4 regions of the Pseudomonas sp. MRSN 12121 genome follow, and region 2 is predicted to be linked to each of the others. Evidence: predicted binding sites of a transcription regulator. Region 2 holds the regulator's gene; each other region holds the start of a gene.
The links. The regulator FliA, encoded in region 2, starts transcription of late flagellar genes. The targets are predictions, from matches to a motif close to CTAAAGTTTNNNNNNNNNNNGCCGNTAA.

Region 1: a site for FliA is predicted at 2,912-2,939, ahead of flgM (flagellar biosynthesis anti-sigma factor FlgM). Genes of this name have one in related genera too.
Region 3: a site for FliA is predicted at 3,759-3,786, ahead of TO66_RS30705 (methyl-accepting chemotaxis protein). Genes of this name have one in related genera too.
Region 4: a site for FliA is predicted at 3,262-3,289, ahead of TO66_RS14775 (methyl-accepting chemotaxis protein). Genes of this name have one in related genera too.

Annotation. Positions count from the first base shown of each region.
Region 1 is NZ_CP010892.1:5,173,792-5,181,152, reverse strand. Features, by position in the region: gene TO66_RS23435 (MFS transporter) at 1-1,142, shown strand, start outside; gene TO66_RS23430 (flagellar brake protein) at 1,200-1,946, opposite strand; gene TO66_RS23425 (flagella synthesis protein FlgN) at 2,042-2,509, opposite strand; gene flgM (flagellar biosynthesis anti-sigma factor FlgM) at 2,559-2,876, opposite strand; gene flgA (flagellar basal body P-ring formation chaperone FlgA) at 3,025-3,786, opposite strand; gene TO66_RS23410 (chemotaxis protein CheV) at 3,862-4,794, shown strand; gene cheR (protein-glutamate O-methyltransferase CheR) at 4,839-5,666, shown strand; gene TO66_RS33720 (hypothetical protein) at 5,702-5,854, opposite strand; gene flgB (flagellar basal body rod protein FlgB) at 5,905-6,312, shown strand; gene flgC (flagellar basal body rod protein FlgC) at 6,316-6,759, shown strand; gene flgD (flagellar hook assembly protein FlgD) at 6,775-7,361, shown strand, end outside.
Region 2 is NZ_CP010892.1:1,813,019-1,820,379, forward strand. Features, by position in the region: gene flhB (flagellar biosynthesis protein FlhB) at 1-396, shown strand, start outside; gene flhA (flagellar biosynthesis protein FlhA) at 564-2,693, shown strand; gene flhF (flagellar biosynthesis protein FlhF) at 2,705-4,027, shown strand; gene fleN (flagellar synthesis regulator FleN) at 4,146-4,976, shown strand; gene fliA (RNA polymerase sigma factor FliA) at 4,973-5,713, shown strand; gene TO66_RS08255 (chemotaxis response regulator CheY) at 5,873-6,244, shown strand; gene TO66_RS08260 (protein phosphatase CheZ) at 6,276-7,064, shown strand; gene TO66_RS08265 (chemotaxis protein CheA) at 7,092-7,361, shown strand, end outside.
Region 3 is NZ_CP010892.1:6,715,796-6,723,156, reverse strand. Features, by position in the region: gene TO66_RS30720 (bifunctional diguanylate cyclase/phosphodiesterase) at 1-1,199, shown strand, start outside; gene TO66_RS30715 (NorM family multidrug efflux MATE transporter) at 1,221-2,630, opposite strand; gene TO66_RS30710 (LysR substrate-binding domain-containing protein) at 2,788-3,708, shown strand; gene TO66_RS30705 (methyl-accepting chemotaxis protein) at 3,899-5,875, shown strand; gene TO66_RS30700 (VWA domain-containing protein) at 6,030-7,361, opposite strand, start outside.
Region 4 is NZ_CP010892.1:3,254,167-3,261,527, forward strand. Features, by position in the region: gene TO66_RS14765 (AAA family ATPase) at 307-831, opposite strand; gene pnuC (nicotinamide riboside transporter PnuC) at 828-1,394, opposite strand; gene TO66_RS14775 (methyl-accepting chemotaxis protein) at 1,504-3,138, opposite strand; gene TO66_RS14780 (undecaprenyl-diphosphate phosphatase) at 3,422-4,252, shown strand; gene TO66_RS14785 (DUF1294 domain-containing protein) at 4,252-4,671, shown strand; gene TO66_RS14790 (MmcQ/YjbR family DNA-binding protein) at 4,690-5,034, opposite strand; gene TO66_RS14795 (LysR substrate-binding domain-containing protein) at 5,058-5,966, opposite strand; gene TO66_RS14800 (FMN-dependent NADH-azoreductase) at 6,097-6,708, shown strand; gene TO66_RS14805 (dienelactone hydrolase) at 6,940-7,361, shown strand, end outside.

The DNA of each region.
Region 1 (7,361 bases), 3.4 Mb from region 2:
CCTGCGCCGGTATCGTCGGCGCGGCGGTCCTGGGGCACGGCCTGGTGGACTGGCTGCCGGCCTGGCTGGTGCTGCGGACGGTGGTCGGCCTGGGCATGATGTGCCAGTACATGGTCATCGAAAGCTGGCTCAACGAGCAGGCGGATGCCAAGCAGCGTGGGTTGGTCTTCAGCGGGTACATGATCGCTTCGTACCTGGGGCTGGTCCTGGGGCAACTGATCCTGGTCATGCATCCGGCGCTCGGGCCTGAGTTGCTGATGCTGGTGGCCCTGTGTTTCGCCCTGTGCCTGGTGCCGGTGGCGATGACCCGGCGCATTCACCCGGCGCCCTTGCGTCCGGCCCCCATGGAGCCACGCTTCTTCATCAAGCGGGTGCCGCAGTCGTTGAGTACGGTGCTTGGCGCGGGCTTGATCGTCGGTTCGTTCTATGGCCTGGCGCCACTCTACGCGTCCCAGCAGGGGCTCAGTACCGAGCAGGTCGGTCTGTTCATGGGTAGCTGCATTTTTGCCGGACTGGTGGTGCAGTGGCCGTTGGGCTGGCTGTCCGATCGTTACGACCGGGCGCTGCTGATTCGCTGCTTCGCCTGCTTCCTGGCGGTGACGGCCCTGCCGTTGGCGATTCTGCCGCAGGTGCCGCTGGAGGTGCTGTTCGTCCTGGGGTTCCTGTGTTCACTGGTGCAGTTCTGTCTCTATCCGCTGGCGGTAGCGTTTTCCAACGACCATGTCGAAAGCGATCGGCGGGTCTCCCTGACGGCCATGCTGCTGGTGACCTATGGCGTCGGTGCGAGTATCGGACCGCTGGTTGCAGGGGTACTGATGAAGTTGTTCGGCAGTCAGATGCTGTATGCCTTCTTCAGCTTCTTCGCCCTGGTACTGGTCTGGCGCATCCGGCCGAAAGCCGTGACCAATTTGCATCAGGTCGACGACGCGCCGCTGCATCACGTGGCGATGCCCGACAGCATGGCCAGTTCGCCGCTGGTGGCGGCACTCGACCCACGGGTCGACGAGCAAGTGGTGCAGGATCAGATGCAGCAGGGCGGTGCACCGGAAGCCGAGGCTCCGGCTGCATCGGCAGTGGAGGATGAGGTCGAAGCGCCAGACAGGCCGGATGAGCCGGATCAGCTTGGCGGGGCCAGGCCCTAGAAACAGAAAACGGGCAGTCGCCGCAAGGGACTGCCCGTTTTTTTCAGCCTGCGAATGTTACAGGTCGTCTTTGTCGAAGCGTCGGGCCTCGCGCTGCAACTGATAGACAAAACGTTCGACCTGGCGTTGGACCAGGCCGCTCATGTTGTGAAAGCGCACGCCGGCGAAGGTGGTGTCGATCTTCTCTTCATGGTGCAGGTAACGCAGCTCTACTGGCGCAGTCATGCTGCCGAAGGGCAGGGCGGCGATAAAACGTTCGTAGACCTGGCCCAGTTGCAGGCGGCTGGAGATATCGCCATCGAAACGCAGCTTGCAGCCGGTGGCGGAGATGTCCAGCAGTTTACCGGTGATGGGCGCCTTGAGTTTTTCACCGCCCAGTTCGATATCGACCAGTTGGGCCAGCTTCAGGGCTGCACGAAAGGCATTGCGCCGCTGGTGATAGATCACTTCGTTCGGCAGTGTGCCGCGGTAGCAGCGCCCGCCATTGGATTCGTCGATGGTCAGGGTTCCGTTGCTTTCCCAGGCGATGCGTACGCCCTCATGGAAACCTTCGACGCGAAATGGTTCGCCGGCGAGCATGAAGCGTTCGCCATCGCGGGGAATCATTTCATCCAGGGCAATCATGTTGGTTTCGCGATCGCTTTCGACCAGATAGCTTTGGAAGCGCTGGCTGCGTTCGTGGAAAGTGATGATCAGTGGATCATGGCTGTCTTGCAGCAGGCGCAGCGTGGAGGTGATTTCCAGGGGAGTGGTGAGCACCTTGGGGGGCTGCGGCGCATCTTCTGCGTTTGCGGCATTGAACACGGTTCATCAATCTCCAGACAAAATATGGCTACGCGCAAGATCTGGCATTCTGCCATCATGTTCCGCGACTTGATAGGGCGCGCTCATCTTGGGGCTCAAGCCTGGCTGAGCGGGCGCGGTTTCGCGAGCTTGGCGGTCGAGCCGCGGGCATCGTAGAGGGCTGGAGGCTCGCCACCCGTCAGGATTTTCAACTGATTGGCGGTAGTGGCCTGTTGGACCTGGATCGAACGGCCATTGAGTTCGTTCGCGGCCTGGCAATCAGCGAGCATCTGCGTCAGGACGTCGCTTTGGGCCAGTAGCTCGTCGCCAATCGAGGAGTGGCTGGCCAATTGTTCCAGGCCGGCCCGGCTGACAGGAAGATTCAGGCTGGCGAGGATTTCACTGCGTTTGCGGCCATGCTGCTCAAGCAGAATGATCAAGGCTTGCTTCTGCGCAAGAATGTCTTCCAGCAACGGCATGTCGCGACCGTGCAGGGCGAGAGATTCGGTGCGCAGCAATTCCAGCAGTTGTTGAGCTGGAGCAAAGTCATCAGTGATCAGTTGCAGCAAATTGATGTCGTGCATGTACGGCCTTGGGTTTTAGCGTCCAAAAAGCTGGCGCAGGCCTTTTGGGCTAGCGCTGGGCTTCGAAGTTGAGCAGTTTGCTGGCTACACGGTTGCTGTCGACTTTATAGCTGCCATCGGCAATCGCTTGCTTCAACTCGGCCACGCGGGCGTTGTCGACGGCAGGCTGATCGCGCAGCTTGTCAGTGATCTTCTGCAACTGTTGAGCCTCATTGCTGAGGTGTACCGACTCCCCGCTGCTGGCCTGTTCGGCCGGTGCGTTCAGCGGCGCGGATTTTTCGGCGTCGCCGGTTTCCTTGCTGGCGCTGGTGCGCGTGCTACCGGTGAGTGAGGGAGAGCTGTTCAAACGGCTGAAATCGATGACCATGGTGAAAACCTCTGGGTATTTGGACGCATGACTGGTTTTCGGCAATACCCCGGAAAACTTTAGACTCAAATATCGATAAGCCCGCACGCACCGCTGTTGCCCTGTCTGGGCCACAGTTTAGGGGGCAACCGTGCGCTGCGCCAGTCGTCTACATGGCTACTTCCACCTGTCCTGGAGCGGTGATGCGCGCCTTGATGATCCGTTGTGAGTTGAGGTTCTTGACCCGTATCTGTTCGCTCATGCCGCCATTGGACAAGGCTTCTCCCGGCATTTTGACGTTCAGCGTGCCACTGCGCGCGGAGATCACCACCTGATCGCCTTTGCGCACGACTTCCGCTTGCTCCAGATGAACCAGGGTAACCAGTTGGTCCGCGACCATTGGTCGGACAAGCCGCTGGCCGATGGCCTGATCGACTGAGGTCAGGTAGCCCTGATTGATCTGGCCGATATCGCGCTCGCGCAGCATCACGTCTTCCGCGCTGATGATGCCGGCCCTCTTGAGTGGGCGGGTCGTGGTGACGACTTCGCGGAACAGCTTGACCTGGGCGGGAACGAACACGGTCCAGGGCGAAGCGCCCTCGCAGCGTACGCGAACGGTCACTCGTCCCAGCGGCTGCGCCGGGCTTTCCAGGCTCGCTGTCAATTCCTTGTCGCAGTGCGGCATGCGCATCCGCGGATCGAGTTGATTGACCTGAATCTCGTAGCGTCCCGGGGTTTGACTGGTAGCGAGATAGTCTTCTACGGTGAATTCAAGAAACCCTTGAGTGACGCCGATAAGTAGATCAGGCAGGGTTACCGAGTCAGCAACGGCAGGATGGCCAGGGTTTAAAAAAAACAGAGCCGATAGCCCGCACAGCAATTTGCGGTAGTTTGATGTCAGGCGTCGGGAAAATGTCGTTTTGGCGTTCATAACAGTTAAAAAGCAAGCGCCGTGCCGTTTAGCAATGAGCGCGCGTCGGATCTTGAGCTTTGGGGAGTCTGGGACATGGCTGGTGTAATGGATTCGGTGAACCAGCGCACGCAACTGGTAGGGCAGAATCGCCTGGAGCTGTTGTTGTTTCGCCTCGATGGGGAGCAGCTCTATGGGATCAACGTGTTCAAGGTTCGGGAGGTGCTGCAATGCCCCAAACTGACCCTGATGCCCAAATCCAGTCCTGTGGTGTGCGGTGTCGCGAATATTCGGGGGGCGACCATCCCGATTCTGGACCTGGCAATGGCCACCGGTTCGGGTGGGTTGCAGGATCAGAGCAACCCCTTTGTCATCATCACTGAGTACAACACCAAGACCCAGGGATTCCTGGTGAGGTCGGTCGAGCGCATCGTCAACATGAACTGGGAGGAGATCCATCCGCCACCCAAGGGGACGGGGCGCGATCACTACCTGACGGCGGTGACGCGGGTCGACAATCAGTTGGTGGAAATCATCGACGTCGAAAAGGTATTGGCTGAAGTCGCCCCCACTCCCGAAACCATTTCGGTCGGCGTAGTGGACGTCGAGACCCAGCACAAGGCCGTTTCGCTGCGGGTGCTGACGGTCGACGACTCGTCGGTGGCGCGCAAGCAGGTCACGCGTTGCCTGCAGACCGTAGGGGTCGAAGTGGTGGCCTTGAATGACGGCCGGCAGGCGCTGGATTACCTGCGCAAGCTGGTCGACGAGGGCAAGAAACCTGAAGAAGAGTTTCTGATGATGATCTCCGACATCGAGATGCCGGAGATGGATGGCTACACCCTCACCGCTGAAATACGCAACGATCCACGCATGCAAAAGCTGCACATCATCCTGCATACTTCGTTGTCAGGCGTATTCAATCAGGCGATGGTGAAGAAGGTCGGTGCCGATGACTTCCTTGCCAAGTTTCGTCCTGATGACCTGGCATCCCGGGTTGTCGACCGGATCAAAGCAGCAGATAACAGCTAGGGACACCGGTCCCTGGCGGTCACACGATTTAAGAGGCGGCATCTTTGTCTACGGGTAATTTGGATTTCGAACAGTTCCGGGTATTCCTGGAAAAAGCCTGTGGGATCTTGCTGGGCGAGAACAAGCAATATCTGGTGTCGAGCCGTCTCAACAAACTGATGGAACAGCAAGGCATCAAGTCCCTCGGTGAGTTGGTTCAGCGCATCCAGAGCCAGCCGCGCAGTGGTTTGCGCGAGATGGTGGTCGATGCCATGACGACTAACGAAACCCTGTGGTTTCGCGACACCTATCCGTTCGAGGTCCTGAAGAACAAGGTGTTGCCGGAGGCGATCAAGGCCAGTCCCAACCAGCGTCTGCGCATCTGGTCGGCAGCTTGTTCTTCGGGGCAGGAGCCCTATTCGTTGTCCATGTCGATCGACGAGTTCGAGAAAACCAACATCGGGCAATTGAAGATGGGGGTGCAGATCGTTGCCACCGATCTCTCCGGAACCATGCTGAACAACTGCAAGACCGGGGAATACGACAGCCTGGCGATCGGCCGCGGTTTGTCGGCCGACCGCCTGCAACGTTATTTCGATCCCAAGGGGCCGGGGCGCTGGGTGGTCAAGGCACCGATCAAGAGCCGGGTCGAGTTCCGTTCGTTCAACCTGCTGGACAGCTATGCCAGCCTGGGCAAGTTCGATGTCGTGTTCTGCCGCAATGTGCTGATCTACTTCTCCGCCGAGGTGAAGAAGGACATCCTGATGCGTATTCACAGCACCCTGAAGCCGGGCGGCTACCTGTTTCTCGGAGCGTCCGAAGCGCTCAACGGATTGCCGGACCATTATCAGATGGTGCAGTGCAGCCCTGGAATCATTTACCAGGCGAAGTGAAGAGTGTTGGAAGAGAGGCCTTCGGGCCTCTTTTTTTATGCCTGCGATTTAGCCGCAACGGAAGGAGCGGCAATCGTGGCATTGCCGCTTTGCTGACGTTTCGCGGAAATGCCTTGCCGCTTTTCTGGCATTGCCGCTTTGCCGCTGCCCGCAAAGCCTCGATTTACAAGGGTTTGATCACTTGGCATGACGATTGCTATGTCCTGCTTACGAAAAATCTGGTCGAAGGTTTCCCGACATGAGCATCAGCTTCGATAAAGCGCTCGGCATCCATGAACAGGCGCTGGGCTTTCGCGCCAAGCGTGCCGAGGTGCTGGCCAACAACATCGCCAACGCCGACACCCCGAACTACAAGGCTCGGGACCTGGACTTCTCCGCCGTGCTCGCCGAGCAGAACGAGAAAGCCAAGAACGGCACCTTCGCCTTGAACATGACCAACAGCCGTCATATCGAAGCCGAAGGCCTGAGCAGCGGCGACGAGTCGTTGTTGTACCGCACGCCGATGCAACCATCGATCGACCAGAACACCGTGGATGCCCAACTGGAACAGTCGAACTACGCCGAGAACTCGGTGAACTTCCAGGCCAGCTTCACGCTGCTCAACAGCAAATTCAAAGGGCTGGTGTCAGCCCTGCGCGGAGAGTAATCCATGTCCCTCGCCAGTGTTTTCAATATTGCCGGTAGTGGCATGAGTGCCCAGACCACTCGCTTGAACACCGTCGCCAGTAACATCGCCAACGCCGAGACCGTCTCGTCGAGCATCGACCAGACCTACCGCGCTCGCCATCCGGTGTTCGCCACCATGTTCCAGGGTGCGCAAAGCGGCGGCAGCGACTCGCTGTTCCAGAACCAGGACGCGGCAGGCCAGGGCGTACAGGTGCTGGGTGTGGTCGAGGACCAGAGCAATCTCGAGGCGCGTTACGAGCCGAATCATCCGGCCGCCGACGCCAAGGGGTATGTCTACTACCCCAACGTCAATGTGGTGGAGGAAATGGCCGACATGATTTCCGCCAGCCGCTCGTTCCAGACCAACGCAGAAATGATGAACACCGCCAAAACCATGATGCAGAAGGTCCTGACCCTCGGTCAGTGATAAGAGGCGACTCAGATGAGTATTACCGATACCACCAGTGGCCTGACGCTCAAGGAGATCCTGGCGAACTCCTCGAAGAAAACCCCGACCACCAGCAATGATGGCCTGGCAGCGGCTACCAATAGCAGCACGGGCAAGAACGCCCTGGGCAAGGACGCGTTCCTCAAATTGCTGGTGACCCAGCTGAAGAACCAGAACCCGCTGGACCCGCAGGACAACAGCGAGTTCGTCGCCCAGCTGGCGCAGTTCAGCAGCCTGGAAGGCATTACCACGCTGAATGACTCGGTTACGGCGATCGCGGGCAACTACAAGTCTTCGCAAGCCTTGCAGGCTTCTTCCCTGGTCGGGCGCTCGGTGATCGTGCAGGCGGCTACCACGCAGGTCGATACCACCAAGAGCATGACCGGTTCGGTGAAGGTGCCTGCCAGCGTCAGCGGTCTCACCGTGACCATCTCCGACAAGGATGGCAAGGCGGTCAAGACGATCGACCTGGGTAGCCAGAAAGCTGGCAGCACCAGCTTCGTCTGGGATGGCACCAAGACCGACGGCACCAAGGCCGATCCGGGCAATTACACCTTCAAGGCCAGCACAACGATCGATGG
Region 2 (7,361 bases):
ACGCAGCGCGAGATGTCGCAGCGGCGGATGATGGCGGCGATTCCCGAGGCGGACGTGGTCATCACCAACCCGACCCACTATGCCGTGGCGCTCAAGTACGACGCCGAGAAGGGCGGGGCGCCGGTGCTGCTGGCCAAGGGCAGCGATTTCGTGGCGTTGAAGATCCGCGAGATCGCCGTGGCCAACGAAGTGTTGCTGCTGGAGTCGCCGGCGCTGGCGCGTTCGATCTACTACTCCACCGAGCTGGAACAGGAAATCCCTGCCGGCCTCTACCTGGCGGTGGCCCAGGTGCTGGCCTACGTCTACCAGGTCCGCCAGCACCAGGCGGGCAAGGGCAAGCGTCCCGAGCCGCTCAAGGACCTGCCGATCCCGCCGGATTTGCGTCGCGATTCCTGAGTCTTCTTATTCATCCAGCCAACACCGAAAGCGCCTTTTACAGTGGCTGATGGCGCAACGCCATAAATCAGTTTTTGTTCCAGGCCAAAGTTGGAAGGCTTCTTGCAATACCCGCCCTGCGCCGCCTTCAGGCGTCAAAAGTTTGCTTCAGGGGACGGGAAATACCGGTGGATCGCTCTCAGTTAATCAGCACGGCTCGCACTAACCTGACTGACCTCAGTCGGGGGAACCTGGGTGTGCCGCTGTTGCTGCTGGTCATGCTGGCCATGATGATGCTGCCGGTGCCGCCGTTCCTGCTGGACGTGTTCTTCACGTTCAACATCGCCCTGTCGATCGTCGTGTTGCTGGTCTGCGTGTACGCCTTGCGGCCGCTGGACTTCGCGGTGTTCCCGACCATCCTGCTGGTGGCGACCCTGCTGCGCCTGGCGCTGAACGTGGCGTCCACCCGCGTGGTGATGCTCCACGGCCAGGACGGCCACGCCGCCGCGGGCAAGGTGATCCAGGCGTTCGGCGAGGTGGTGATCGGCGGCAACTACGTGGTCGGTATCGTGGTGTTCGCGATCCTGATGATCATCAACTTCGTGGTGGTGACCAAGGGCGCCGGGCGGATTTCCGAGGTGAGCGCGCGCTTCACCCTCGATGCGATGCCGGGCAAGCAGATGGCCATCGACGCCGACCTCAACGCCGGCCTCATCGACCAGGCCCAGGCCAAGGCGCGCCGTCAGGAAGTGGCCCAGGAAGCCGAGTTCTACGGTTCCATGGACGGTGCCAGCAAGTTCGTCCGCGGCGACGCCATCGCCGGCCTGCTGATCCTGTTCATCAACCTGATCGGTGGCATGGCGGTCGGTATCTTCCAGCACGGCATGTCGTTCGGCGATGCCGGCCGGGTCTACGCATTGCTGACCATCGGTGACGGTTTGGTGGCGCAATTGCCATCGCTGCTGCTGTCCACCGCGGCCGCGATCATGGTGACCCGTGCCTCCGGTTCCGAGGACATGGGCAAGCAGATCAACCGGCAGATGTTCGCCTCGCCCCGGGCCCTGGCTGTCGCCGCCGGCCTGATGGCGGTGATGGGCCTGGTGCCGGGCATGCCGCATTTTTCCTTCCTCAGCATGGCGGCCCTGGCGGCCGGCGCGGCGTACCTGTTCTGGAAACGGCAGAACGTGGTCAAGGCCCAGGCGCTGGAAGAGGTCAAGCGCCAGCAGGACCTGCTGCCTTCGCCGGCGCGGGCCCTGGAAACCAAGGAGCTGGGCTGGGATGACGTGACCCAGATCGACATGATCGGCCTGGAAGTCGGCTACCGCCTGATTCCCCTGGTGGACCGCAACCAGGGCGGGCAACTGCTGGCGCGGATCAAGGGGGTTCGTAAGAAGCTGTCCCAGGATCTGGGCTTCCTCATGCCCACCGTACACATCCGCGACAACCTCGACCTGGCGCCGAGCGCCTACCGGCTGACCCTTATGGGGGTGATCCTGGCGGAGGCCGAGATCTATCCGGATCGCGAGCTGGCGATCAACCCGGGCCAGGTCTACGGCACGCTCAACGGCATTACCGCCAAGGATCCGGCCTTCGGCCTGGAGGCGGTGTGGATCGAGGTCAGCCAGCGCGCCCAGGCGCAGTCGCTGGGGTACACCGTGGTCGACGCCAGCACCGTGGTCGCCACTCACCTCAATCAGATTCTGTACAAGCATTCCAGCGAGCTGATCGGTCACGAAGAAGTCCAGCAACTTCTGCAATTGCTGGCCAAGGGTTCGCCAAAGCTGGCCGAAGAACTGGTGCCGGGCGTGCTGTCGCTGTCGCAGTTGCTCAAGGTGCTGCAGGCGCTGCTGGCCGAACAGGTGCCGGTGCGCGATATCCGCAGCATCGCCGAAGCCATCGCGAACAATGCCGCCAAGAGTCAAGATACTGCCGCTCTGGTGGCCGCGGTGCGCGTCGGATTGTCGCGCGCCATCGTGCAAAGCATTGTAGGTACTGAGTCCGAGCTGCCTGTGATCACCCTGGAGCCAAGGTTGGAACAAATCTTGCTCAACAGTCTGCAGAAGGCAGGACAAGGCTCGGAAGAGGGTGTTCTGCTGGAGCCAAGCATGGCTGAGAAGCTGCAGCGCTCGTTGATCGAAGCCGCGCAGCGCCAGGAAATGCAAGGTCAACCGGTGATTCTGCTGGTAGCCGGTCCGGTCCGCGCGATGCTCTCGCGCTTCGGGCGCCTGGCAGTCCCGGGCTTGCATGTGTTGGCGTACCAGGAAATTCCCGACAACAAGCAAGTGACCATCGTTGCGACAGTAGGGCCCAACGGCTGAGGTAGTGGGTTATGCAAGTTAAGCGTTTTTTCGCCGCCGATATGCGTCAGGCCATGAAGCTGGTTCGTGATGAGCTGGGCTCCGACGCTGCCATCATTGGCAACCGCCGCATCGCCGGCGGTGTCGAGCTGACGGCTGCGCTGGATTACAAGCTGTCGGCGCTGGCGCCGCGCGTGCCGAACATGGAACTCGAAGACGAGCTGCGCAAGACTCAGTCGCGCATCGTCACCGCCCAGGCCGAGCTGAGCCTGCGTGGCGAGGGCGAAACGAATGGCAACACCAATCGCCAACTGTTCGCCGGCCTGCCGCTGACCGCCGCCGAACCGCTGATCGAACCTACGTTCAGCGAGCCGCCACGCCCGGCCCCGGTAGCCGCCGCGCCGGCCGTGGACCAGCGTGCGCTGGACTCGATGCGCTTCGAACTCAATGGCCTGCGCGAGCTGCTGGAAGTCCAGCTCGGCTCGCTGGCCTGGAGCCAGCTGCAAGGCAGCCGGCCCGAACAAGCCAACCTCTGGCGGCGCCTGCAGCGTATCGGCTTGTCCGGTCCGCTGGCCCGCGACCTGCTGGCGCTGATCACCGAAATCGACGAACCCCGCCAGGCCTGGCGCATGCTCCTGGCCCACCTGGCGCGGATGATCGTGACCCCGGAAGTCGAACCCCTGGAAGAGGGCGGTGTGATCGCCATGGTCGGCCCCGCCGGCATGGGCAAGACCACCACCCTGGCCAAGCTGGCGGCGCGCTACGTACTCAAGTACGGCGCGCAGAACATCGCCCTGGTGAGCATGGACAGCTATCGCATCGGTGCCCAGGAGCAGCTCAAGACCCTGGGACGCATCCTCAATGTCTCGGTGACCCATGTCGACCCAGGCCAGTCCCTGGCCCAGGCCCTTGATCCGCTGCTGCGCAAGCGCGTGGTGCTGATCGATACCGCCGGCCTGCAAGCCAGTGACCCGGCCTTGCGCATGCAGCTGGAAAGCCTGGCCGGCCGCGGCATCCGGGCAAAAAATTATCTGGTCCTGGCAACCACCAGCCAGAAACAGGTTCTAACCGCCGCATACCACAGCTACAAGCGCTGCGGGCTGGCCGGCTGCATCCTGACTAAACTGGATGAAACCGCCAGTCTTGGCGAAGTGTTGAGCCTGGCCATCGGTCACGAACTGCCTGTCGCCTACCTGACCGATGGTCCGCGGATTCCGGATGACCTGCACTTGCCGCGTCGTCACCAGCTGGTCAGTCGCGCGGTGAGCGTGCAGATGCAGGAAGAACCCAGCGAGGAAGCCATGGCCGACATGTTCGCTGACCTCTACCACAACCCGACCAAGCGGGTTGGCTGAGGGAATCATGAAAAGATTGCAATGTACCTACATCGATGGTCTGCCAGGCATTGTTCCGTTGGTGAACGCGCAGCCAGTTATGTGGCCCCGTCTAAGTAAGACAAGGTAAAGAAAGAACATGGGCAGCATGCATCCCGTACAGGTGATCGCGGTGACCGGCGGCAAAGGTGGCGTCGGCAAGACTAACGTGTCAGTGAACTTGTCCCTGGCCCTAGCGGAGCTCGGCCGGCGCGTCATGCTGCTGGACGCCGACCTGGGCCTGGCCAATGTCGACGTGCTGTTGGGGCTGACGCCCAAACGGACCCTCGCCGATGTCATCGAAGGCCGCTGCGAGCTGCGCGACGTACTGCTGCAAGGGCCGGGCGGCATCCGCATCGTGCCCGCGGCATCCGGCACCCAGAGCATGGTGCACCTGAGCCCGGCGCAGCATGCCGGCTTGATCCAGGCGTTCAGCGACATCGGCGACAACCTCGATGTCCTGGTGATCGATACCGCCGCCGGCATCGGCGACTCGGTGGTCAGCTTTGTCCGCGCCGCGCAGGAAGTGTTGCTGGTGGTCTGCGACGAGCCGACCTCAATCACCGACGCCTACGCGCTGATCAAGCTGCTCAACCGCGACTACGGCATGAACCGCTTCCGCGTGCTCGCCAACATGGCGCAGAGCCCGCAGGAAGGCCGCAACCTGTTCGCCAAGTTGACCAAGGTCACGGATCGCTTCCTCGACGTCGCCCTACAATATGTCGGTGCCGTGCCTTACGACGAATGCGTGCGCAAGGCCGTGCAGAAGCAGCGTGCGGTCTATGAGGCATTCCCCCGTTCGAAGTGCGCGCTGGCCTTCAAGGCCATTGCACAGAAAGTCGATACCTGGCCGTTGCCGGCCAATCCACGTGGGCATCTTGAATTTTTCGTCGAGCGGCTAGTGCATCAGACAGCAGGGCCGGTGCTATGAGCGCCAGCGGCTACAACCTTTACAAAAAGTCGGCACGCGACAGCCAGTACGAACTGATCGAGCGCTACGCGCCCCTGGTCAAGCGTATTGCCTATCACCTGCTGGCGCGCCTGCCGGCCAGCGTGCAGGTCGAGGACCTGATCCAGGCTGGCATGATCGGCCTGCTCGAGGTATCGACCAAGTACGACGCGAGCAAGGGCGCGAGTTTCGAGACCTACGCCGGTATCCGTATCCGTGGGGCGATGCTCGACGAGGTCCGCAAGGGTGACTGGGCGCCGCGCTCGGTACACCGCAATACCCGCATGGTGAGCGACGCGATCCGTGCAATTGAAGCTAAAACCGGTCGCGACGCTAAAGATCATGAAGTTGCGGCCGAACTTCAATTGAGTCTCGATGATTATTACGGGATTTTGAACGACACCTTGGGCAGTCGCCTGTTCAGCTTCGACGACCTGTTACAGGACGGCGAGCATGAAGGGCTGCATGAGGATGGCGCGAGTGCTCATCTCGAGCCGTCGCGCGACCTGGAGGACGAACGTTTCCAGGCCGCTCTGGCGGACGCGATTGCCAATTTGCCGGAGCGTGAGCGACTGGTCTTGGCGCTGTACTACGACGAAGAGCTGAACCTCAAGGAAATCGGTGAGGTCCTGGGGGTCAGCGAATCGCGGGTCAGCCAGTTACACAGCCAGTGCGCGGCCCGTTTGCGGGGGCGTTTGGGGGAGTGGCGAGCGCGCTGACAGGCAGTGTGGGGACACTGCGGACGAGACTGGCACGACGTTGTCGGTCTTGCGGTGTGTATTCCATGCAGTCGTTGAGTGCTCTGCCTGATTGATTGAATGGCGCGTCCAGCTGCTGGGCGCGTTTAAGACTGCTTGGAGGTCGAATTGGACAAGAACATGAAAATCCTCATCGTTGATGACTTCTCAACGATGCGGCGGATCATAAAAAACCTGTTGCGTGACCTGGGTTTCACCAACACGGTCGAGGCTGACGATGGCACCACCGCCATTCCGGTTCTCAACAGCGGAAGCATCGACTTTCTGGTAACGGACTGGAACATGCCCGGCATGACCGGTATCGATCTGCTGCGCCATGTGCGCGCCGATGAAAAACTCAAGCACCTGCCGGTACTCATGGTGACCGCCGAGGCCAAGCGCGAACAGATCATCGAAGCGGCCCAGGCCGGGGTAAACGGTTATGTGGTCAAGCCCTTCACGGCCCAGGCGTTGAAAGAGAAGATCGAGAAGATCTTCGAACGCATCGGTTGATGTGTGGAACCATTCCGCCACGGGGGGAGCTATGGAGCACAACGAATCTTCATTGGGCGACTTTGAGTCGACCCTGAAAAAACACGCAGTGGAACTGGTCGACAGCCTGGAAAAAGGCAAGTTCGGCGAAGCAGTGCAACTGATCCATGAGCTCAACCAGACCCGTGACCGCGGCCTGTACCGGGAGGTCGGCAAGCTCACTCGCGAACTGCATAGCGCCATCGTCAATTTCCAGATTGACCCGCATATGCCGCAAGCCGAGGAAGTGTCGCAGATCACCGATGCCACCGAGCGCCTGTCCTATGTGGTCAAGCTGACCGAGGCCGCGGCCAACCGCACCATGGACCTGGTCGAGAGCGCCACCCCGTTGGTCAACGGCCTGAGCAGCGAAGCCCAGGCCCTGAGTGCCGACTGGGGGCGTTTCATGCGCCGCGAGCTGGGTGCCGACGAGTTCCGCGATCTGGCCCGCCGTGTGGATGGTTTCCTGACCCGCAGCGAGCAGGAGACGCGCGCTGTATCGAGCAACCTCAATGACATCCTGCTGGCACAGGACTACCAGGACCTGACCGGCCAGGTGATCAAGCGCGTGACCCAACTGGTCACCGAAGTCGAGAGCAACCTGCTCAAACTGGTTCTGATGGCCAGCCAGGTCGATCGTTTTGCCGGCATCGAACATGACCGCGCGGCGATCCTCGCTGAAAAAGATCCGCAAAAACATCTGGCCAAGGGTGAAGGTCCGCAGATTCATGCCGATAAACGTGAAGACGTTGTATCCGGTCAGGACGATGTCGACGATTTGCTTTCCAGCCTTGGATTTTAGGCTCAGACCTAGTAGGAGCACCCATTAATGAGCTTCGGCGCCGATGAAGAGATCCTTCAGGATTTTCTGGTTGAGGCCGGCGAGATTCTAGAGCAACTGTCCGAACAACTGGTCGAGCTGGAAAGCCGGCCGGACGATGCAGACTTGCTCAATGCAATTTTTCGCGGTTTTCACACTGTTAAAGGGGGCGCCGGCTTCCTCCAGCTCAACGAGCTGGTGGAGTGCTGCCACATCGCCGAGAACGTGTTCGACATCCTGCGCAAGGGTGAGCGCCGCGTCGACGCGGAACTGATGGAC
Region 3 (7,361 bases), 2.0 Mb from region 2:
TGGGGCACCTGGACCTGGACAACTTCCGGCACGCCAACGATGCGCTGGGCCACCAGGCCGGCGACCGCTTGATCCTGCAAGTGGTCTCGCGGCTGAAAAGCCAGCTGGAGGCCGGCGATCAGCTGGCACGCCTGGGCAGCGACGAATTCGCCCTGCTGATCGACACCCGCCGGGCGCCGCAGCGCGCCGAATGGATGGCCGAGCGCATCGCCGAAGTCATGGCCGAGCCGTACTGGATCGATGGTGAAAGCCTGTTGATCGGTTGCAGCCTGGGCATCGCCCATGCCCGGGCCAACGCCGGTGCTGACCCGCTGATGTGGCACGCGCACATTGCCATGCAGCAGGCCAAGAGCACCCAGGGCTGTACCTTTCATGTCTTCAACGAACGCATCAACCGCAACGCCCGCAGCCTCGCCGACCTGGAAAGCGAGCTGCGCCGGGCCTTGCGCCGCGACGAACTGGAGCTGCATTACCAGCCGCGCCTGAACCTGCACGACGGGCAGATCGTCGGCCTCGAGGCCCTGGTGCGCTGGCGCCATGGCGAACGCGGCCTGTTGCCGCCCAGCGAGTTCGTGCCGCTGGCCGAGCAGAGCGGCCTGATCGTGCCGCTGGGCTACTGGGTGATTTCCCGGGCGCTGCGCGACATGCAGGTGTTGCGCGAGCGTGGCCTGTCGCCGCTGCACATGGCGGTCAATCTGTCGTTCCGCCAGTTCCAGGACAGCCAACTGCTGTCGACCCTCAGCCGGCTGATTGCCGAGCGCGGGGTCGAGGCGCAATGGCTGGAGTTCGAGCTGACCGAAACCGCGGTGATGCGCCGCAGCGACCTGGTCAAGCAGACCATGGATGCGCTGGGGCGGCTGGGGGTGCGGTTTTCCCTGGACGATTTCGGCACCGGCTTCTCGTCGTTCGTGCACCTCAACAGCCTGCCGATCGCCCTGCTGAAGATCGACAAGAGCTTTGTCGGCGGCATGGAGCAGCGTGAGGAGAACCGCAAGCTGGTGCACGCCATGATCAACCTGGCGCACAACCTTCATCTCGAGGTGGTGGCCGAAGGCGTGGAAACCCCCGAGCAACTGGCCTTGCTGCGCAGCTTCGGCTGCGACCAGGTGCAGGGCTACCTGATCAGCAAGCCGTTGCCGCTGGCGGAGCTGGTGGAATACCTGACGTTCGGCCGCAGCCAGCAGATCCTGACTGTGTAAGAGCGAGCTGGCTCGCCCCTCCTACAGAGAATCCCGCACTGCCTGGAAACCATCCTGCGAACGGCTGCCGGCGCCTTCCCGGCGGATCATCCGCTGCATCTTCCATTCAAACGCCAGGGTCAGGCTGATGGCGGCGCAGGCCAGCCCCGACGCCAGGCCCCACCACACGCCGGTCGCTCCCCAGCCAAGGGTGAACGCCATCAGCCAGGCCGTCGGCGCCCCGATCAGCCAGTAGCAGCCCAGGCCCACGAGGAAGGTGGTCTTGGCGTCCTTGAGGCCGCGGATCGCGCCCATGGCGATGGTCTGGGTGCCGTCGAACAGCTCGAACCAGGCTGCTACCGCCAGCAGGCTGACCGCCAGGTTGATCACCTCGCGAAAGGCCGGGTCGTCATGGTCGAGGAACAGCCCGATCAACTGGTTCGGCAAGAGCCAGAACACCATGGCGAAACACAGCATCGCCGCGCCGCCAAAGGCGATCCCGACCCGCCCGGCCAGGCGCGCCTGCAACAGCTGCCCGGCGCCGTAGTGCTGGCCGATGCGCATGGTGATCGCGTAGGAGATCCCGGCCGGCACCATGAAGGCCACCGAGACGATCTGCAGGGCGATCTGGTGCGCCGCCAGCTGGGTGCTGCCCATGGTGCCCATGCACAGCGCGGCGAAGGCGAACAGCCCGACTTCCACCGCATAGGTGCCGCCGATGGGCAGGCCCAGGCGCCACAGTTCCCGCAGGTACTGGCGGTTGGGCCGCGCCAGGCCCTGGCGCAGCGGGTAGGCGGCATAGGCCGGATGCCGCTTGATATGCCAGGCCAGCGCCAGGGCCATGCAGTTGGCGACGATCGCGGTGACCAGGCCGATGCCCACCAGCCCCAGTTTCGGCAAGCCGAACATGCCGGTGATCAAGGCGTAGTTGAGCAGGAAGTTGGCCACGGTGCCGCCCAGGCTGATGACCATCACCGGCGTGGCGCGGCCGATGGCGCTGGTGAAGCCGCGCAGGGCCATGAAGCTCAGGTAGCCGGGCAGGGCGAACGGCAAGATCAGCAGGAACTGGCCGGCGGACTGCACGTTGCTCTCGGTCTGGCCGAACAGCAGCAATACCGGCTTGAGGTTCCACAACAGCAAGCCGGCGACCAGCGCCATCAGCCAGGCCAGCCAGAGCCCGGCCTGGGTCAGGCGGGCGGCGCCCTCGATGTCGCCGGCGCCCTGGCGGATCGCGACCAGGGTGCCGACCGCGGCGATCACGCCGATGCAGAAAATCGACACGAACGAATAGGTGGCCGCGCCCAGGCCGCCGCCGGCCAGGGCTTCCGGGCTGAGGCGGGCCATCATCAGGGTGTCGGTCAGGACCATCAGCATGTGCGCCAACTGCGAGGCGATCAGCGGTCCGGCCAACCGCAGAATGGCCCAGAGTTCGGTACGTGCTGGATGCTGCATGATCATCGGTCTCAAGCGCGGGGAGGGAGTCAAGAACGTTGATTCTCGGTGCTCTGGGCGACTTGCACAAAGGGATAAAAACGATTGGTAGCATGATTAAAACTCATGCTGGGTGAATTCTGCTAAGTTGTCGCCCTTGCGCCTGTGGAGTGCTGCCATGCCCCGTCGTCTTCCGCCCCTGTATGCCTTGCGCGCCTTCGAGGCCGCGGCGCGGCACAGCTCGTTCACTCGCGCGGCCGAGGAACTGTCGATTACCCAGAGTGCCGTCAGCCGGCATATCCGTACCCTGGAAGAACACTTCGCCTGCCGGCTGTTCCAGCGCAGCGGGCGCAACCTGCAACTGACCGAGGCCGCGCGGTTGCTGTTGCCGGGCATCCGCGAAGGCTTCACCGCCCTCGAGCGCGCCTGCAATACCCTGCGCGCCGAGGATGACATCCTGCGCATGAAGGCACCCTCGACCCTGACCATGCGCTGGTTGCTGGCGCGCCTGAGCCGCTTCCGGCATTTGCAGCCGGGCAACGAAGTGCAATTGACCAGTGCCTGGATGGACGTCGACTCGGTGGACTTCAACCAGGAGCCATTCGACTGCGCGGTGCTGTTGAGCAATGGTCACTTTCCCCCGGACTGGGAGGCCAGCTACCTGTTTCCGGAACTGCTGATCCCGGTAGGGGCGCCGAACCTGCTCAACGATCAGCCCTGGGACGTGGCGCGGCTGGCGGCCACCGAGCTGCTGCACCCGACCCCGGACCGTCGCGACTGGCGCAACTGGCTGGAGCGCATGGGGCTGTCCGGACAGGTGTCGCTCAAGGGCGGCCAGGTATTCGACACCCTGGAGCTGGGCATGATCGCCGCGGCGCGTGGTTATGGGGTGTCCATGGGCGACCTGTTGATGGTGGCCGAGGATGTGGCCCAGGGACGCCTGAGCCTGCCGTGGCCGACAGCGGTGGCCAGTGGCGAGAACTATTACCTGGTATGGCCCAAGACCCGGCCCGGAGGTGAACGTTTGCGCCGCCTCAGCGATTTTCTCCAGAACGAGGTCCGGGCCATGCAATTGCCCGCGGTAGAGCGCCTCGGCTGAAACGATGAAGGTGCCGTGGCAAGGGGCCTGCACGATACCCGTCCGATTCGCTCAAGTATTGATCGACGCCGCCGAATCCTTGGAAGTGGAACCTTCGTTCTGGATGGTTTCGACACCTCATTCCTACTAGAAGAAATCGCCGAGCGTGGGACGAGATCAGGACGATCCGGTCTCTCGGCCAGGAGCTGTCATGCCTCAACCTCGTGCCCGGATCGCCTCGCAGCTTGGTCTTGCCCTCGCCGTGATACTGGCGGTCGTGATCAGCGGCAGTACCGTTTTCGCCCTGCGTTCGCTGGACGCCGCCAACCTCGACACCCGGGAAGAACACCTGGCCAGCGAGGCGCGGCTGCTGGCCGACCAGCTCAACACCTTCCACGGCACCCTGCGGGAAAGTACCCAGCGCCTCAGCGGGCTGTTCGAGAAGCGCTTCAGCGGCGGCCTGAGCCTGCACTTGGAGCAGCCGGTGACGGTGGCCGGTACCCAGACCCCCGGTCTGCACCTGGGTGATGTGGTGCTGAACAACAACTTTGAGGAAGTCGACGAGTTCAAGCAGATGACCGCCGGTGTGGCGACCGTGTTCGTGCGCAGCGGCGACGACTTCGTGCGTATCAGCACCTCGCTGAGCAAACAGGACGGCAGCCGCGCCATCGGCACCCTGCTGGACCACGCGCACCCGGCCTACCAGAAGCTCATGGCCGGGCAGGGCTATGTCGGCCGTGCGCTGCTCTTCGATCGCCTCTACATGACCCAGTACACGCCCGTGCGGGACAGCAGCGGCAAGGTGATCGCGGTGCTGTTCGTCGGTTTCGACTACACCGACGCGCAGAACGCCCAGTTCGACAACCTCAAGCGTTTCCGCATCGGCCAGACCGGTTCCCTGGCCTTGCTCGACGAACAGCAGAAATGGCTGGTGCCGCCGGCTGGCGTGCAGGCCCCGGAACAGTCGGCGAAGACCCTGGCCGAGCTGGCCAGGCAGCCGGGCAAGGGGCGCTTCTGGAGCGACCAGGGCGAGGACTTCTACAGCGTGGTCGTGCCCTTCGAAGGTGGGCCCTGGTCGGTGGTGGCCAGCATGCCGAAAGCCGAAATCCGCGCGGTGACCTGGAGCGTCGGCACGCGCCTGGTCATCGGCAGCCTGCTGGCGATGTTGCTGGCGGTGGGCGCCACGGTCTGGCTGCTGCGCAGCAAACTGGCGCCGCTGGGCGACCTGGTGCGCCAGGCCGATGCCCTGGGCAAGGGTGACCTGAGCGCGCGCCTGAAGGTCGCCAGCCAAGATGAAATCGGCCAGCTGGCCGGCAGTTTCAACCAGATGGGCCAGGCGCTGTCGACCATGGTCGAGCACATCCGCAAGGCGGCCCAGGAGGTCAATGGCCGGGCCCAGGCGCTGTCCGGGCTGTCGGGGGGCGCCTATGAAGGCATGGAACAGCAGTCGGGCGAGATCAGCAGCATGGCCGGGGCGGTGGAAGAGTTCAGCGCCACCTCGCTGAACATTGCCGACAACATGGGCAACACCGAGCGCCTGGCGCAGGAGAATGCCCAGCAGACCCGCATCGGCCGCACCTCCATGGATGAAGCCTCGGCCTCGCTGGAACAGATCGCCGGCGCCCTGAACAGCACCGCCACGGTGATCAACACTCTGGGCCAGCGCTCCGAGGAAATCGGCGGCATCGTCGGCGTGATCACCTCGATCGCCGACCAGACCAACCTGCTGGCGCTCAACGCCGCCATCGAAGCCGCCCGCGCCGGCGAGCAGGGTCGCGGTTTTGCCGTGGTCGCCGACGAGGTGCGCAACCTGGCCTCGCGGACCCGCGAAGCGACCGACGAAATCTCGGGGATGATCAACAGCATCCAGCAGGAAACCGGCAACGCCATCGCCACCATGGAACAAGGCAACGTGCTGATGCAGGAAGGCCTGGCCCGCAACGCCAATGTCGCCTCGGCCCTGGCGCGCATCGACGAGCAGAGCCGCGCGGCCGGCGAGCAGTTTGCCGCGATCACCACCGCGACCCAGGAGCAGAGCAGCACTGCGACCCTGCTCAGCAGCAACCTGCAAAGCATCGCCCTGGCCAACAGCGAACAGCGCGAGGTGGTCTCCAACCTGGCGATTACCGCCAAGGAGCTGGAGCAACTGGCGGCGGACCTGCGGCAGGAGGTCGATCGCTTCCGCTGACAGCGCTTCGCGGGCAAGCCTCGCTCCTACAAGGTCATGTGGTGTCTGTAGGAGGCTTGCCCGCGATAACGCCAGACCGCCAACGACCTGGCGCTACGCCCTTCGTCCGAGGCCGCCGAAGCGGCCCTGGACGAGGCGGTACGCCAGTGCTGGCCTAGTTGCACTTGGTGCTGCTGGACACTTCCTTGCTGGCCATCTTCAGGGCCTTGCCCAGCTCGGCGGCGTCGTTGCTGCTGTAGACCCGACCGCCGGTGTTCTCGGCGATGCAGCGCGAAGGGCCGCCGCGCCCGATGTTCACCACGTTGACCCGCAGGCGCGGCTGCTCGGCGGCGATCTTCCGGGACACGGCGCAGACGTCTTGCTGGCAGCCGTCCTCGCCGTCGACGAACATCACGATCACCGCATCGTTCTTGCGTCCGTCCACGGTGCTCGCCGCCTTGGCCAGGCTGGCGGCCAATGGCGTGCCATCGTTGGCCTGGAGGCCGCGGATACCATTGATCAGGCGCGGCCGGTCGGCCGCCCGGAACACGCCATGGTCGATCTGGCTGGCGCAGCCGTTGAAGGTGATCAGGCGCGTATCGATCTTCGGGTCCAGGCCATTGATCATGCCGGTCAGGGACTCGGTGGCCACCGACAGCCGGCTTGGTGGGGTGAAGATCCGCTCGGCACGGGCCGGATCGAGGAACTGGTTGAGTTCGCTGCCGAAGAACCACACTTCATCGTCGTACACCGACTTGATGTTCATGTTCATCGAGCCGGACGTATCCAGGACCACCACGAACTGCGGTGGCACCGCATCAGGCGCCTGTTTGCGGCAGGCGTAGTTGTCCAGGGTCGGGGCCGGAGCGGGCTTGGGCTTCGGTGGCGGTGGCGGCGGTGGTGGCGGTGCGGGTTCCGGCGCTGGCGCTGGCTCTGGCGTGGGGGGCACGACAGGCTCTGGAGCGACCGGGGGCGCGACCGGCTCGACGACCGGTTCCGCTGCCTTGGCGGGCGTCTCGACGGGCGCGGGCGCCTTGGGCTCCGGTACCACGGGATGGCTTTTCGGGCAGAAAAACCAGTAGGCCGCCCATAGCAGGAGCAGCAACAGCAGCAGGGCCAGCAATGCCGCGGCGAGTTTCCAGCCATTGCGGCTTGGCGGCGCCACAACGGGCGGCACCATGACCGGCGGTGGCACGGCTTTGGGTGGGCGCAGGCCCCAGCGAATCACCAGCGGCTCGCCGTTGAGGCTATAGAGGTCCTCCAGCTCCGGCGGGCCGATCAGCGTGCGCAGGCTGGCGGCGTCGGGCTCGTTGCGCTTTTGCAACTCGTCTGCGAGTCGGCCCAGGGCTTCCTGGCGCTGCTGGTAGAGGTCCAGCAAACGCCGTTGCTGGTCCTCGTTCAGCGCGGCATAGGGCGTCGGCTGGCCACCCAGCTCGGTCCACCATTCCAGCACCTCGCCGCTGCCTTGGCGGGGAATGGCATAGAGGCTGGCGATGGTGGGCGGGAA
Region 4 (7,361 bases), 1.4 Mb from region 2:
TGCGCGCTGGCCCTAGTCAGCGTCGCAAGGGGTAGAGCAGGAGCTGTGCCGTGTTTGGAATAGACAGGAAATTCAATGGCTTATGGACGGATCGCGGATTTCGCGGGGTGAGCTGTTTCAGCGCTGAGACAGGATCGGCGTGCGCCGGCCCGGCGCAGGCGGGGCAGGGCGCTATGGCGGGGGGGATTGCGGCGGGCTGTCTCATCGGTTTGACAAACACCGGATGGACGGCGCGAGCCCTGTGATTTCGTGGCTCCGTCCCGCAAGCCGTGTTTCAGGAGTGGACACTGCGCCACGCCCCGGGCATCAGCCCTGAAGCAACTTGGCCACCTGGGCGAACGCCTGTTGCCGACGCGCTTCCCAGTCTCCGCGGATCACCTCGAAGGGTTGCCCGTGTTCTCGCAACCAGGCCTGGATGGCCTGGAAAAACACCAGGCGCTCGCCCAGTTCGGGCTGGCAGCGCTGGCCATCGCCGACCCAGTCGACGTCTTCCGGGGAGAGCAGCAGGTGCAGGTCGTAGTGGCGTGCCAGCAGTTCGCTTTCCAGCCAGCCCGGGCAGGCGCCGAACAGGGTCTGGCTCCAGAGGATATTGCTCAACAGGTGGGTGTCGAGAATCAGCAGCGGCGGCTGTTGCGCGCGGCCCTGGTCTTCCCAGGCCAATTGCCCGCGGGCAATCTGCGGGATATCCGCCAGGCAGGTGTCGCGCTGCTCCTGCTCCATGAAATGACGGACGTACTCGCCCACCTGGATGCCGCCGAAGTGGCGCTGCAATTGGCCGCTGAGCCAGCTCTTGCCGCTCGACTCGGGGCCGGTCAGGACCACGACCTTCATGCCGGGCGCAGCGCCGGGTCGGCGTGCCAGGAGCGCCAGCCTTGTATCGCCAGCAGGGTGAACAGGCCGTACAGCGCCGCGGTCAGGTACAGGTTCTTGTAGATGAACAGGCCGACAAAAATCACATCGACGACGATCCATAGGGGCCAGCACTGCACGCGCTTCTGCGCCATCCACCATTGCGCGACCAGGCTGAAGCCGGTGAGGGCGGCGTCCAGCCAGGGCTGCGCGGCATCGGTCCAGTGGGCCATGGCGGCCCCGAGCAGCAGGCTGCCGATGGCCCCCAGGCCGAGCCCCTGGAGCAGCGCTCCGGTGGTCAGTTGGCTGACCGGCCGGCCCTGGTGACTGGCGCCGCCACGGGTCCATTGCCACCAGCCGTACAGCTGCAGGACGGCATAGACCCCTTGCAGCAACATGTCCGAATACAGTTTCACCTCGAAGAAGATCCAGCTGTACAGCAACACCATGACCAGGCCGATCGGCCAGCACCAGGGGTTCTGCCTGACTGTCAGCCAGACGGCGATCACGCCGAGTGCAGCGGCGAACAGTTCGAGACCGGACATGAAAACTACCTTGAGGCGAAGGAGGGGGCGGATTGTACCCAGAAGCGGCCCCGCATGTTAGCCGGGCCCGGGGCGCCGTGGCGGGGGAGCCCCCCCGCCACGGCGGGTGTCAGACCCGGAACTGGCGCAACAGGCCGTCGAGCTGCTCGCTCAAGGCCTTCAGGTGCAGGCTCGCGGCGCTGGACTGCTCGGCCGCCAGGGCGGTGCTGTGGGACAGGCCCGCGGCCTGGGTCACGTTCTGGTTGATGTCTTCGACCACATGCGCCTGTTGCAGGGTGGCGCTGGCGATGGAGGCATTCAGCCCGTTGAGGTTGCGCAGGGCCTGGCCGATGGCGTTCAGGCTTTCGCCGGCCAGCCCGGCTTGCTCGATGGTCTGCTGGGAAGCGCGGCTGCTGTCGCCGATGACCTTGACCGCGGCTTCCGAGTGGCCCTGCAGGCGTTCGATCATCGACTGGATCTCGGCGGTGGATTTTTGCGTGCGCTGGGCCAGCAGCCGCACTTCGTCGGCCACCACGGCGAACCCGCGTCCCTGTTCGCCGGCGCGGGCGGCTTCGATCGCGGCGTTGAGGGCCAGCAGGTTGGTCTGCTCGGCGATGGAATGGATCACCTCCAGCACGCTGCCGATCTGGGTGCTTTCCTGGGCCAGGGTGCGGATCACCTCCACCGCCTGGTCGATGGTGCCCGAGAGCCGATCGATCTGCTGCAGGCTGCCGTCGATATTGACCTGGCCCTGCTGGGCCTGGGCTTCGGCGTCGCGCATTTCGCTGGCGGCATGTTCGGCATTTTTTGCCACGTCCTGCACGCCATAAGTCACTTGGTTGATGGCGGTGGCCACCAGTTCCATCTGTTGCGACTGCTGTTGGCTGCGTTCCTGGGCCTGGCTGGCGTTGTCGCCCAGCTCGGCGGAGGACTGCGCCAGGGCGCTGGCCGACGCCTGCAACTGGCTGACCACCAGCCGTAGCTTGGCGGTAAAGCCATTGAAGTGACGGGCCAGTTCGGTGACTTCGTCCTGGCCGTGGGTATCGAGGCTGCGGGTCAGGTCGCTTTCGCCGCTGGCGATATTGGCCATGGCGTGCACTGTTTCCTGCAACGGACGGACGATGCTGCGGGCGATCAGCAGCACCAGCAGGGTCATGATCAGCGCAATGCCGATACCGACGACCGAGGCTCTCACCACCTGGCTGCGGAACTCGGCCTGGACGTCGTCGATGTACACGCCCGAGCCGATGATCCAGCCCCAGGGCTCGAACAGCTGGACATAGGAGGTCTTCTGCACCGGTTCGCTGGCGCCCGGTTTTGGCCAGCGGTAATTGATCATGCCGGCGCCCTTGGCCTTGGCGATGGCCACCATTTCGTTGAACACGGCAAAGCCGTCGGGATCGCGGATCGCCGCGAGGTTCTGGCCGTCGAGCTTGGGGTTGGCCGGGTGCATGACCATGACCGGCGTCAGGTCGTTGATCCAGAAATAGTCGCTCTGGTCGTAGCGCAGGCCGCGGATGGCGCTCAGCGCCTGTTTCTGTGCGGTGGCCCGATCGAGGTTGCCACTGCTTTCCAGGCCATGGAAATAGGCCAGCACGCCGTTGGCGGTCTGCACCACATGCTGGGTTTTCTGCGCCTTGGCCTGGTAGAGGTTGTCGTGGGTCTGCTTGAGCATCAGCAGGCCCAGGACCAGCAGCATCAGTACCGCGACAATCAGGATGAGCCACAGCCGGCGGCTGATCGACATTCTGCGTAAGCTGTTCATGAATCTGTCACTCCCGATTGTTGTTCTTGTCATGAAACGCTGCGTACATGCAGCGAGGCCGCCGCGCAGTCGCTATCCTTGCGACGCTCAACGCGACAGCGTTTATCGAGCATGTCTGATAGGATTTCGGCCTCATTGCAAAAAACCTGAATCCGGCTGATTTTTCACGGAATTTTCAAGGGCAATGATGATCCTATAGCGTCCGCGAATCCGCGGGCGTACGCGTCAGTGAACATGAAAAAATACTAATGAGGCATGCCCAGGCATGACCTTTGGGGGATTGATGGAACTTTGGACGGCCGTACAGGCACTGATTCTAGGCATCGTAGAAGGGCTGACCGAGTTTTTGCCCATCAGCAGCACCGGGCACCAGATCATTGTCGCCGACCTGCTCGACTTCGGCGGCGAACGCGCCATGGCGTTCAACATCATCATTCAACTGGGCGCCATCCTCGCGGTGGTCTGGGAGTTTCGGCGCAAGATCTTCGACGTGGTCACCGGCCTGCCGACCCAGCGCAACGCCCAGCGCTTCACCGTCAACCTGCTGATCGCCTTCCTGCCCGCCGTGGTGCTGGGGGTGATCTTCGCCGACCTGATCCACGAATACCTGTTCAACCCGATCACCGTCGCCGCCGCGCTGGTGGTGGGTGGCGTGATCATGCTCTGGGCCGAACGCCGGCAGCATGAGGTGCATGCCAGCAGCGTGGACGAGATCAACTGGAAAGACGCCCTGAAAGTCGGCTTTGCCCAGTGCCTGGCGATGATCCCGGGGACTTCGCGCTCGGGGGCGACCATCATCGGCGGCCTGCTGTTCGGCCTGTCGCGCAAGACCGCCACCGAGTTCTCGTTCTTCCTGGCCATGCCGACCATGGTCGGGGCCGCGGTGTATTCGGGCTACAAGTACCGCCATCTGTTCCAGCCGGACGATCTGCCGGTGTTCGCCGTGGGCTTCATCACCTCGTTCATCTTCGCGATGATCGCGGTCAAGGGCCTGCTCAAGTTCATCGCCAACCACAGCTACGCGGCATTCGCCTGGTACCGGATCGTCTTCGGCCTGCTGATCCTGGCCACCTGGCAGTTCGGCTGGGTCGACTGGACTTCGGTCCACAGCTGATGGAGACGCGTAACCAGAACCGCCCCGGCCAAGGCACGCGAATCCAGCGGCCCCGGCTCAAGGCGGCGATCTTCGTGCTGCTGTGCGCCTTGCCACTGTGCGGTTCGCTGCTGCTGGGCGTGAAGGGTATTTCCTGGGTGCCGCTGGCCGCCTACGGGGTGGTCAGCGTGCTGGCGTTTTTTCTCTACTGGAGCGACAAGCGCAAGGCCCGCAGCGACAGCTGGCGGACCCCGGAAAACGTCCTGCATGCGGTGGAACTGGCCGGCGGCTGGCCAGGCGCCTTGCTGGCGCAACAGGCGTTTCGCCACAAGACCCGCAAGGTTTCCTATCAACTGGTGTTCTGGCTGATCGTGCTGGCGCACCAGGTGTTCTGGATCGACCGGCTGTTTCTCGGCGCCAGCCTGTTCGCGCTGTTCTAGGGCCGGCCGGGCGCCGCGCTAAAGCAGCAAGCCGACCCGCAGGCGCTTGGGCAGCTTGCTCACCACCAGTTGGTGCGAGCGTTGCAGCAGGTCTTTCAGTTCATCGGCGCCCAGCGGGTAGGGCGTCTGCATGATGATCCAGTGCGCTCGCGCCAGGTAAGGCGCCGGCGCGATGCCGGGACGGTCGACATGGCCGAGGAACAGCGCCTGGTCCACCTTGAACGCCAATGACTCGCCCCGCAGGCCCTGCAGGGCGAACATCTTGTTGCCGGCCACGGAAAACACCCGCACGCCGCCCCATTTGTAGTCTTCGCGCGCGCCCGGCAAGCCCAGGCAAAAGTGCGCCACATCCGCTTCTGTCATGATTTTTCCTTGTGTCGCGACGGTCACAATCTACGGTCTCCACAGCCTTTGAACGCCTCGCTCAAATGCTCGATCCAGGCCCTGACCGCCGGCAGTACGCCGCGCCGATGAGGGTAGACCGCCTGCAGCCAGCCGCCAGGCAGCGACCATTCGGGCAGCAGCTGCACCAACTGGCCGTTCTGCAGTTCTTCTTCGCAATGCATCATCGGCAGGATGGTACAGCCCAGGCCGGCGAGGGCGCAGGTGCGACGCACGAGAAAATCGTCGATGCCCAGGCGTGCCTCCAGGGCCAGGTCGCATTTATTGCCCTGGGCGTCGAGCATGCGCAGATGCACCAGGCGGTCGGGCTCCAGGGCCCCGAGTACAGGCACCTTGTGCAGGTCTTCGGGGCTGTGGATCGGCCATTCCCGGGCAAACGCCGGGCTGGCGACCATCACGGTCTGCGCCTGGCGCAGGCGCCGGGTCACCAGCAAGGGGTCTTCGTCGCCCTGCTCACGAACCCGCAGCGCCACGTCGATGCCCTCGGCGATCACATCCACCCGGCGGTTGAGCAGTTGCATCTCCAGTTGCACCTGGGGGTATTGCGCCAGGAAGCTGCTGACCACGTTCGGCAGCATGTATTGGGCCAGGCCCACCGGGCAGGAGACGCGCAGGCGCCCACGGGGTTCGCTGGACATGCTGGCCACCGCCTCGTCGGCCATTTCCGCTTCCAGCAGCATGGCCTGGCAATGCCGCAGGTAACGTTCGCCGACCGCGGTCAGTTTCAATTGCCGGGTGGTGCGTTGCAGCAAACGGGTGTGGAGCCGTTCTTCCAGCTCGGCGATCCGGCGCGACAAGCGGGACTTGGGCACCCCCAGTAAACGCCCCGCGGCCGCGAATCCGCCGGCTTCCACCACCTTGGCGAAGTAATAGAGATCGTTGAGGTCTTGCATGGAAAGGGCTCGACTGTCCTGTTGGTGGGACAAACTATCGCATTTATGCCGACTAATCAGCTATTGGTTTCGTCTGTAGGATTGTCACCATTCGATCGCCCGGTAGCGATCCTCACTTGGAGAATCCCAGATGAAACTGTTGCATATCGACTCGAGCATCCTTGGTGACAACTCGGCTTCCCGCCAGCTGAGCGACAGCGTGGTCAAGGCCTGGAAAAACGCCGACGCCAGCGTCGAAGTGACTTACCGCGACCTGGCGAGCGACGCCATCAGCCATTTCAGCTCGGCTACTTTGGTCGCCGCCGGCACCCCCGCCGAGGTGCGTAACGCCGCCCAGCAGCACGAAGCCGAGCTGAGCGCCTCGACCCTCGCCGAATTCCTGGCCGCCGACGCCGTGGTGATCGCCGCGCCGATGTACAACTTCACCATCCCGACCCAGCTCAAGGCCTGGATCGACCGCATCGCCGTCGCCGGCCAGACCTTCCGCTACACCGAAGCCGGCCCTGAAGGCCTGTGTGGCGGCAAGAAAGTCGTGGTGGTCTCCACCGCAGGCGGCCTGCACGCCGGCCAGGCCACTGGCGTGGCGCACGAAGACTACCTGAAAGTGCTGTTCGGCTTCCTCGGTATCACCGACATCGAGTTCGTCCGCGCCCACGGCCTGGCTTACGGCGAAGAAGTCCGCGCCAAGGCCATGAACGACGCCCAGGCGCACATCAGCGGGGCGCTCTTCGCCGCTGCGTAAGGCTTATGTAAAAGTCGTCTACATCCCGGGCGACGCCCTTTAAACTCCGTATTCCAACGCTCTGTGCGGCGATGGGATACGGAGTTTTTTGCGTTGGCGTTCGTTGATTCTGGCCCGGGTTATGCAGCCTGTTTGGCGACCGGCCCGGGCAAGGGCCGCAAGCGGGGCCTGTGTTTCCTGGCCCCGGCTGAAGTGGATCGATGTTTTCAAGAAGGAAGAAGGGGTGCATCCATGATGCGTCTTTGGGCACTATCCCTGGTTTTTCTGCTCGGCAGCCCGCTTATCGTGCAGGCCGCGCCTGCGCTGCATCCGCTCTGGAGCGTGGGTTTCCACGAGATGGACTTTCTCGACCCGCTGGACCTGCAGCCGATGCACGCCATTGCCTTCTACCCCTCCACCGGCATCGAGCACAGCAGCAAGATCGAGGGCTACCAGATTGCCGCCTCCCGGGATGCCAAGGTCGCCATCGGCCGTTTTCCGCTGTTGATGCTATCCCACGGCAATACCGGCACGCCGCTGGCCCTGCATGACCTGACTACCTCCCTGGCGCGCAAGGGCTTCGTGGTGGTGGCGGTGGTTCATCCGGGCGACAACTACAAGGATCACAGCCGCCTGGGCACCCTGAGCAACCTGTACGGCCGGCCGCTGCAGAT